Regions from separate parts of the Thermoleptolyngbya sp. PKUAC-SCTB121 genome, predicted to be linked through region 2. Evidence: riboswitches for the same ligand, from Rfam matches in the RefSeq annotation. Region 2 holds a riboswitch; each other region holds the start of a gene.
What was found. Region 2 has a riboswitch for cobalamin ahead of JTM80_RS03605 (HupE/UreJ family protein). Riboswitches for the same ligand answer to the same signal wherever they lie in the genome.
Positions count from the first base shown of each region.

Region 1 (3,258 bases), 1.3 Mb from region 2:
GCCGCGATCGCGCAGTTCCTTTTCCACCGCCATGCGAATCGTCGTCTTGCCTGCGCCGCTCAGCCCGGTAAACCAAACTGTGACCCCTCGCTGCTGCATTGCTTTTTGCTCCTCACGATAGAACTAGCACAAGAACCAGCACGCTCTTGGGGGCACCGACGGGCGCAAACCAAGAACGCTCTGGAAAACCAGAAATAAAACTGCCCCCTAGTCTACTTGATCACGTTCTCCACTTGGGTTGGATTTGTATCACTCTCTCCCGGAAAAAACGCTGGCTTTGCAGGCAGCCGCGTCCCACAGTTTTTGCAAAACAAGGCATCCGAGTCATGCACCGACAGGTCGCAATTTGAGCATTGCACAGCGACACGAGTGCCCGTTTTAACCAACTGCTTGATCAAATCGCCCAACTGCCAGGGAATAAACAAAATTCCGGTCAATAGCATCAAAATGGTGAGCGATCGCCCACCATCGGTAATTGGCACCACATCCCCCAAGCCTGCCGTTGAAATGGTCGAAATCGAGAAATAAATCGCGTCAAAAAACGTGCTGAATTGCTCCGGGTTGACCGGATGTTCGACCTGATAGATCAGCCCAGAATAGACAAACACGATAGAAAACAGCGTGAACAAAATGCGGGCAACAATGGCGCTGTCTTCCGTCGTGACATAGCCAAACACCGTCCGCCCTTCAAAAAATCGCGCCAGCCGCAAAATCCGAAACCAGCGGAAAATGCGGATAAACCGAATATCCACTGCGCCCAAGAAAAATGGCAAAATCGCCATCAAATCAATCAGCCCAAAGAGGCTGAACACAAACTTGAGTCGATCTTCCGCACACCACAGCCGCAGCAAATATTCCAGCGAAAACAGCAGCAGCAGCACCAAATCCAGCGCCCCCAAAACCGTCCGCCACTCCTCCGACAGCGGATAGGTCTGCGCGACAAAAATCGCCACCGACAGCAGCACCAGCCCGGTAATCAGCAGGTTGAGCGCCTTTCCGGTAGGCGTGTCGATATCTTCGAGGTAAAAGGCGATGCGCTTGCGAAAAGACATTGGGAAAACGCAATTGAAAACGCATTGAAAAAAACGCAATTGAAAACGCAATCCGGGGAAGGACGCGATTCCGCGATCCTCTTATTATCCCCTCATTCCCAATCTGGGACACATCCCAATCCCCCTCTCCCCCATTCCACGACTCCCCGCCTGGGGTAAGATGGCTAGGCACATGTGAACAGCCGCAGGGTGGGAAAGTCCGGTGAGAGTCCGGCGCTGTGCCGCAACTGTGATGGGAGCTGGAGCATGTTTCGTTGGGTAAACATCAAATCATCCAAATCATCCAAAGCTCCCCAGCCAGAACGCCAGCCTGCTGCTTTTTCACTCTAGCTCTCGCGTCGCACGGGAACGGAGTTTTGATTTTTATGACCCTTTCTATTGACCCTGTTTCTTCAAAGTCCAATTTCCCCATTGCTGCAAACTCTGAGTCGCTAGCGCAGCCGCTGATGTATCCTCTGGAGTCAGAGCAGGGGGCGATCGCCCTCGGAAATTCGCCCCAGATCGATCTTCCCCCGCTACCGATGCAGCGTCCGGTGCTGCTGGTGGGCCACGGCAGCCGCGATGCCGATGGTCGCCAGGGCTTGCTAGATTTTGCAGCGGCGTATCAGGCGTTGGATCTCTCGCGTCCGGTCGTGCCCTGCTTTTTGGAACTGACGGAGCCATCGATTCAGCAGGGCGTAGACGAGTGCGTTGCCAAGGGCTATACCGACCTTTCGGTGCTGCCTGTGCTGCTGTTTGCGGCGCGACACAACAAGTTCGACGTGACCAATGAACTGGATCGCGCCAGCCAGCGCCATCCCCAAGTCACGTTTCACTATGGGCGGCATTTTGGCATTACGCCAGGAATTCTGGATCTATGGCGATCGCGCCTCGCAGATCTCGACCAGCCGCAGTGGAACCCCCAGGGCATTGCGCGGGAAGACACAGTGCTGCTGTTTGTGGGGCGCGGAGCTAGCGATCCCGATGCCAACGGCGACGTATACAAAATGGCGCGAATTCTCTGGGAAGGCAGCGGCTATCACACCGTCGAAACCTGCTTTATCGGCATTACCCACCCCCGGCTAGAAGAGGGTTTCCGCCGCGCCCGTCTGTATCAGCCCAGGCGGATTATCGTGCTGCCCTACTTTTTGTTTACGGGCGTGCTGGTCAAGAAAATTGCCACAATTACTGCTCAACAGCAGGCCCAGTTTCCCGATGTTTCGATGGTCTGCCTGCCAGAAATGGGGCTGCACAGGACGCTGTTTTCTGTATTGCGCGATCGCGAAATCGAAACGCAGCTTGGGCAGGTGCAGATGAATTGCGAAATGTGCAAGTTTCGTCTGGCGGCTGTCGGCAATGGCGCAGCCCACGGGCATGACCACGCGCACGCACACAGGCACAATCATAGGGATTCACACGCACACGGGCACAATCATGGGCACGATCATGGACACGATCACGGACACGATCACGAACATGCCCAAAATCATGCTCAAGATCATGCACATAGACCCAGCCATCCGCAGGATCACACGCATGACCACACGCATGACCCTACGCATGACCATGAACCCAGCCACGCCCACGGGCATCCCCACGGCCATACGCATGGGCATCATCATCATGGCGAAATGATCGATCCCTATGCGGAACCGAGCCAGTATCATGAAAAAATCTGGCAAGTTCCCTGAACGAGGGTGAAGCAATGGCAGAACTAGATGGAACAGAGGAGAAGGTGTTTCAGGTGGGCGATCGGGTGCGGGCGATCGCCCTGCCAACCTACCTCAAAACCGCAGAACCCATGCCCATGCTGCGTCCACCCGACCTGATTAAGGTTGGAGAAGAAGGTATTGTGCTAGATCGCCGTCCCGGTGGCTATTGGGGCGTGCGGTTTGGGCGCGGCGCGTTTTTGCTAGAAAGTCAGTATCTCGAAAAGGTTGTGGAATCAGGAAGTCTGTAACGATACCTGTGGCTTTCCAAAATAAGCAGACCTTACGCACTTGCGATAAGTTTTCTGGATTTTGAACGATTTCTCGCGAGCGCCGCCCACGAGAAATCGTCTAACTGCGTAAGTCTTAACAAAAGCATAAGATTAAATAAGTTTGGTAAACCTTATTTATGCTTTGGTGACTTTTTATGATGGGCGGGAACTCTAAGCTGAGTTCTGCCAATCTAGCATAGTCCCCAAAATGCCATGAAACGACGCAATTTCCTGTGGTATTCCAGT
Region 1 covers NZ_CP070366.1:4,999,806-5,003,063, forward strand. Annotated here, with positions in the region: gene cysC (adenylyl-sulfate kinase) at 1-99, opposite strand, end outside; gene JTM80_RS20405 (ion transporter) at 213-1,052, opposite strand; cobalamin riboswitch at 1,202-1,381, shown strand; gene JTM80_RS20410 (sirohydrochlorin chelatase) at 1,499-2,722, shown strand; gene sipA (regulatory protein SipA) at 2,737-2,991, shown strand; gene JTM80_RS20420 (PhnD/SsuA/transferrin family substrate-binding protein) at 3,226-3,258, shown strand, end outside.
Region 1: linked by a shared signal. The riboswitch ahead of JTM80_RS20410 (sirohydrochlorin chelatase) and the one ahead of JTM80_RS03605 (HupE/UreJ family protein) in region 2 are both predicted to bind cobalamin.

Region 2 (3,258 bases):
GTTGCACCGGGCTGCCATTTCAAATCTTGACCCATTGGTGTTAGGTGGTTGCCGCCCAGCGTATGCAGCGTGGTCATGCCTGGAAAACGGCGAGTGAGAACGTCCGAGAGCGATCGCGTCTGGTCGATATCATCCATTGCAAAGCGAATCAGCAGATTGCGCCGCACCTGATACTGCCGCTCGATCAGCGTGTAGGTTTCTGTCGGCGATGGCGTAAATTCTACATTCAGCAGCGGCGCAAACTGGGGCGGAATCTGGGAAGAAAACTGGGTCGAAAACTGCGACATTTGATCCAGAAACGGAATCGATCGCCGCGCTGGATAATTGTTAAACGACAGAAAAACGTTGCCTGCTCGCTCTTGCGACGAGCGGCTGCCGATCAGCAGATGCAGCTTGCAGCCCATGCTGTGGCCCAAACCATAGAGCGGCACGTAGCTGCGACGAAACACACGCTCCAGCAAATATTCCTCAGCCCGGAGGAACGATCGCAACACCTGGCGGGCGATCGCCTCATGGTCAAACGTGTTGACAAAGGGCGTGGCAACAACGGCATAGCCCTGCTCTGCTAGATGCTCTAGTAGCGAGCGATAGGTGACCTGCGGAGCCGCCGCCACAAACGCCCCGCCCAAAAAATGAATCATCGCTGTCGGGCTTTCTGGCACCACCAGCCAATTTCCGCCCAGTTCTCGCCATTCCATAGGTAAAGAAGGGTGAAGCTCTCTCTCATGGTAGACGATGTGGCAGCGGGTGGGGGGATAGGAAAGGGATCAGTAACTTTATCTCTCGATCCCCTGCTTGCTCTCTATCCCCCGCTTGGCTTAAATAGCCTGCAACAAAAACACCAGCCCCACGCCTGCGATCGCCAGTCCAGGCAGGGTCAGCGCTCTAGCCCGTTCGGATGTGCGGCGCAGCAAGCGATCGCCCAGCCATCCTGCTCCCAAGGCGATCGCCGCCTGGATCAGCGTGAAACCCAGCAGATAGGCGGATAGGGGCGACGGCGTTGCACCAATGATTGACTCGCCGTAGGCATAGCCGTGGAATACACCTGCCAAAACTCCAAAGGCGATCGCCCCACCCAGAGGTAGTGTCTTTTGCAGCCCCAGCCCCAGCCCGATCAGGAACACCGACAGCGCAATGGCAATTTCAACGGCGGGCAAATCCACTGAATTCAGGTGTAGGGTCGTGCCGCCCAGCGCTGCTAGCAAGAAGCTGATAGGAAACAGCAGTCCCCAGCCTTGCTTTGCCGCCAGTAGCCCAATCGCCACCACAAACGCAAAGTGATCTAGCCCAATGACGGGATGGGCCAAGCCAGACAAAAACCCTTCCAAAAAGGTTTTGGGCGTTTCGCCTCCCAAGGCGTGGTGCGCTAGGGCTGGTTCAGCACAGAGCGCCATTCCTGCTAGCAAGAGCAGTGCGCCGCTGCGCCAGCCCGCGCCAGGTTTGCTGGCCAGGACGGTTCGCCGATCGCGCGCTCTGGGCGATTTCGGGAATTTCCGGGTTCTGGTGATGCTTGCCTTCATGTCTGTACCTCGCAGAGTCTAAATTGGCAAAATGGCGCATCGGCGGGCATCCTGACTGGTCGGGCGGGGTGTCTTGCCCAACTTCACAGTTGCGGGACAGCGGCAGACTTGCACTGCACTTTCCCCAATCGGCGCGATCGCCAATCTCCAAAGGCTGTTCCCCTTTGAGAGCCGATGAGCGACTGAAATCATAGCACCGTTTGCAGGAGCAAACACGCAGAGTCACGAATGTTCAAGGAGCCAAACGCTTTGAGACACTCCAAAATCATCAATCCAAAATCATCAATCCAAAATCTAAAATTCAGTCTGCAACCGGGACGATCGCCCCCTGCTGTGCCATTGACCGAGACAACGCTTCGAGGATGGTGATTAGCTCCGTGCCAACTTCGCCCGACGACAGGCTGGAGGGGCGATCGCCCCGCACACAGTCCACAAAATGTTCGCAGGCGCGGCGCAGTGGCTCTTCGCGGGAAACGGCGATCGCCCGTCGCTCTTGGGTCGTGGGCAAGAATTGTCTGTCTTGCTGCATCAGCGCTCCAGTTTGCAGCACCAGCGAATCGGTCGCCATTTCGTCAAAAATTAGCGAGGCGCGATCGCCCACCATGCTCAGCCGCCGCTGTCGGTCGGGATTGAGCCAGCATACCTGCAGCGTCGCCTGAAATCCGCTGGGATAAAACAATCGCGCCCAGACTAGATCAGATACTCCCGATCCTCCCGATCCTCCCGATTGCACTGCCGTTTTTGCCTGGTTTGTTTCCTGGGCGATTGCCCCAAGCTGTGGGGTTAGCGCAGGCTGCAACCAAACCGTTCCCCAGGCTTGCCCCTGCACGGGTCGCTCTTCCAGCCAGTGGTTAAAAATGGCAATGTCGTGAATTGCCAGATCCCATAGCGCATCGACATCGGAGCGCACTGGGCCGAGGTGCGTCCGGCTGCTGCTGCCATAGCGCACCTGCCCAAGTAGCCCTCGCTGAACGAGCGATCGCCCCGCTTGCACGGCTGGGTGAAACAAGTAGGTGTGATCTACCACCAACCGCCGTCCTTGCGCTGCCGCCAGTTGGCACAGTTCTCGCCCCTCGGCAGCGCAGAGCGCCAGGGGCTTTTCTACAAATCCGTGTAGCCCCCAATTCAGCGCGGTTCGCAGGAGTGCTGCATGGGTGCTGGCGGGTGTGGCGATCGCCACGGCATCTACCCCATCCAGATCGAGCGCGGCTGCCCAATCTGTAAGGGCAAGAACAGCGGGCGTGCGATGTGCTAGCCCAAGCTGGTTCACCGCAGTTTGCAGGCGGGTGGTGCTGGGATCGGCGATCGCCACCACGCGCCCCCCCGGCAGCGCCAAAAAATTTCGCAGCAGATGCATTCCCCACCGCCCCAGCCCCAAAATCACAATGCCCACTGACGGTGAATCCTGGGCTGCGTCTACGTTGCTCACATTTTTCGCTCACATTATTTTGCTTACACTTTTTGCTTACACTTTTTGCTCAAACTTTTTGCTCGCATTTATCCTGAATTTTCGGGTCTGAATTTTCGGGACTGGCTAAGGCATTGATCCATCTCGCCTGCTATTTTCCGCCAATTTATTTGCTCATTGGCTAATGATTCACCTAATTTGCCAATTTAGCCTGCTCACTCTGAAAACTCGCATCCTCCGATCCGTCTTAGTTCCGTCTTAGTATCGTCCTCTGTCAATGTTGTGGAGCGATGACCCCCGCCAACCCACTTTTTTCGGCTTTGAGCCACA
Region 2 covers NZ_CP070366.1:857,298-860,555, forward strand. Annotated here, with positions in the region: gene JTM80_RS03600 (DUF1350 family protein) at 1-698, opposite strand, end outside; gene JTM80_RS03605 (HupE/UreJ family protein) at 819-1,520, opposite strand; cobalamin riboswitch at 1,544-1,680, opposite strand; gene JTM80_RS03610 (Gfo/Idh/MocA family protein) at 1,822-2,949, opposite strand.

Region 3 (3,258 bases), 2.5 Mb from region 2:
GGCGCTTCTATCCTGCCAAAGCGAGCGATCGGATAGAAGCGAAAGATGGCTCGACCGATGATGTTTTCAACGGGCAAAAAGCCCCAAACGTGGGAGTCGTTGCTGTTGTTGCGGTTGTCGCCCATGACAAAGACGTGGCCCGGCGGCACCGTTACGGCACGCATTTCATAGCCTGGTGGTTCGGCAATATAGGGTTCCGTCAGGGGTTTTCCGTCGATCCAGACTTTGCCCAAGTGAACCTGCACCGTTTGTCCGGGTTGACCAATCACCCGCTTGATGAACGCCTGATCGGTCGTGTAGCCCAACTGCTGAAGCTGGGTCGGCGGGTCGAAGACCACGATGTCGCCCTGCGCCGGAGGATGCAGCCGATAGGATACTTTTTCGACCACTAGGCGATCGCCCACTTGCAGCGTCGGCACCATCGAATCAGACGGGATATACCTCGGTTCTGCCACAAATAGCCGAATGACTAGCGCCAGAGCAAGGGCGATCGCCAAAACCAGCCCATTTTCTCGCTGGGTCTTCCAAAAGCTGGCGCTGCGCTGAGTTTCCAAGTCTGAGCGATCGCCCGCAGGCGCTTCGGATGGCTTTGGAGATGCAACCGTTGGGCTGGGTTCGATGGCGTTGGGCAGCGAGGCGTTTGATGCAGGGGGGTCACCGGGCGGAGTCGTCATGGGAAAACGCAGGCGGCTAAGAAGGGCGGTTAAAAGGCGTTCTAAAAGGCGTAAAACGATTCTGAGCGTACCTGGTCTAGTTTAGCCCCCAGCAGCACCGCCATGTCCTGAAGCTGGGCCGGGCGATCGCCCACCGCGCAAATTTCCACATCCACGCCTCGCCAGTCAAGGTGCATCTGGCTCAAGGTTTGGCGAATCTGGTCTGGACGGGTGGGTAAATAGCCAAATGTCGGCCACCGCTGCGAGAGCGATCGCCAATCGGCCTGGTAGGGCAAATAGTCTGGCGTTTCTGGATTTGCCTGCACCAGCCACACAGGTTGGTCAAAGCCCTGCTCATAGAGCCAGTCAATCTGACTTTTTAGGGGGGCAATCCCAGAGCCTTCAGCAATGTAGAGGCGCGGTCGGTCGGGAAGGTGCGCCAGCGTCATCAAGCCGTAGGGGCCGCGCAGGGCGATCGCCCCACCGATGGGTAAATCTTGTAAATAGGCGGAACTCCAGCCCACCCGCGACACGCACAATTCCACCTCTGGGCAGCGCGAGGGCGACGACGCGATGGAGTAAATCTTGGTGAACTGCTTGCCGTCTCGCTGAAATCGGGGCCAGACCGACTGCCCCGGCAAAAACCGGAAGGCTGGCTGATCCAGATGGAGGCGAATGGCCTGAATCGTTGGCGTAAGGGCGATCGACGACAGCACCGTACCGACGCAATCCATGGCCGGAAGGGGAGTCGGCGGCGGGGCGATCGCCAAACGAAGCGCAGGCCCGTGAACCTCCGCCTTCGGAGGCTGCGGCCGTTCTAAATGTTGCATCTTTACCTCGACCCGTGCATCGCGGGCATTGCAATGGGCAGCATCGGGCGGGCATTCTGACTTTGAGGCGGGTTCTGTGATGGGCCCTCAGACCCTCGTCGAACCGCTCATTCACAGCTGCGGCACAGCGCCGGATTTACACCGGACTTTCCCCACAGATACGGCCAAGCTACAGGGCGATCGCCCTTCGCATGGCAAACATCTGCTGCCTGGACTGATCCTCCAGACAACCCGAATTCGTCCCGAAATTGTAGCTCGGATCGGGTCAGGTCGTCGCAAGCTGAAAATTACGGAAAATTACGGATCGTTGCAACCCTGGCAGACCAGGGGCTGGGCTAGCGTCCCTGCCTACTTGGTCAACGGCTGCTTGCGAGTCGATCCGCTGAGTTGCCGCAGCCGCTTTGCGCCCAGCGTTGCGCCTTTGGCCCAGGGCACTTCATGCAGCAGCGTGTAGAAGCTAGGGATGATAAACAGCGTCAGCAGCGTCGCCAGCGACAGACCAGAAAACACGACAATGCCCAGCGGCCGCAGGAATTCTGACCCTTCGCCAATACCCAGCGCCAGCGGAAACATCCCCAGCACGGTGGTAATGGTGGTCATCAGGATGGGCTGGAGGCGCTGCGGTGCGGCTTGCAGCATGGCACTGCGGTGATCCAACCCTTGCTCTTCGCGGATTTGATTCGCCAGTTCTACCAAAATGATGGCGTTGTTGACCACAATGCCCACCAGCAGCACCGCGCCCACAATCACCGTCGCGCCGATCGCCGTTTGGGTCAGGAACAGGCCGAAAATGCCCCCTGCCAGCGCCAGGGGAACTGTCAGCATGATCACCAGCGGATCGACCAGCGAGTTGTATTGCACCGCCATCACCACAAACACCAGAAAGGCAGCCAGCCCCCCCAGCAGAATCAGGGATGAACGCACTTCCTGGGCGCTTTGGGCACTGGCGCTGGGCAGGCGGCTCACGCCTTCGGGCAGCGTCAATCCCGCCAAGATCGCGTCCGATTCGGCGATCGCATCGCTGAGGTTTGCGCCATCCACCAGGTTGCCTACGATTTGAACAATTTGCCGCTGGTTAATGCGCTGAATTTCTCCGGGCGCTTCGCCAGCCTCGATCCGTGCCACGTCGGCCAACCGCACAAGCTGTCTACCGCTCGTAAAGACGGGCAGTTGGGCAAGCTGGGTCGGGCGCTGGATGGCATTGTCGGCAAGCTGCACGCGGATATCCACTAGGCGATCGCCCCGCTGAAGTTGGGTCGGAACCGATCCGGTAATGGCGGTCTGAATCGTGTCACCAATGTCTTCGGTGGAAAGTCCCAACTGCGAAGCCCGCTCCCAGTCTGGGCGCACCTGGATTTCGGGCTGCGCCTGATCCGCATCAGGGCGATAGCGGGCCTGCCTGGCCTGCGAATCGAGCGCCGCCAGCACTTCGCGCCCCGCCTGCTGTAGGGCACGGGTATCGCTCCCCTGGAGCAGGATATCCACATCGGCCCCGCGCACAGGCGAGTTATTCACAATCAGCCCGCGCACCGATTCTGGACTCAGCCGCAGGCGCGTTCCCACCAAGTTCAGCCGATTCAGTTCGGCGGTCATCCGCTCAGTAAACTCAGCCACATTGGTTCCTGGCTTTAGGGTAATGGTGCTGGAGCCGCGCAGGGGATTGGCGTTGGTATTTGTGCCAAACAGCGACCCGCCTGCGGTGGAAAAGAGATACTCCACTTCGGGCTGTTGCAACAAAATTTGATCCGCTGCTGCCATCACCCGGCGATTGTCTT
Region 3 covers NZ_CP070366.1:3,811,323-3,814,580, reverse strand. Annotated here, with positions in the region: gene lepB (signal peptidase I) at 1-674, opposite strand, end outside; gene JTM80_RS15595 (FAD-binding oxidoreductase) at 716-1,483, opposite strand; cobalamin riboswitch at 1,512-1,686, opposite strand; gene JTM80_RS15590 (efflux RND transporter permease subunit) at 1,832-3,258, opposite strand, start outside.
Region 3: linked by a shared signal. The riboswitch ahead of JTM80_RS15595 (FAD-binding oxidoreductase) and the one ahead of JTM80_RS03605 (HupE/UreJ family protein) in region 2 are both predicted to bind cobalamin.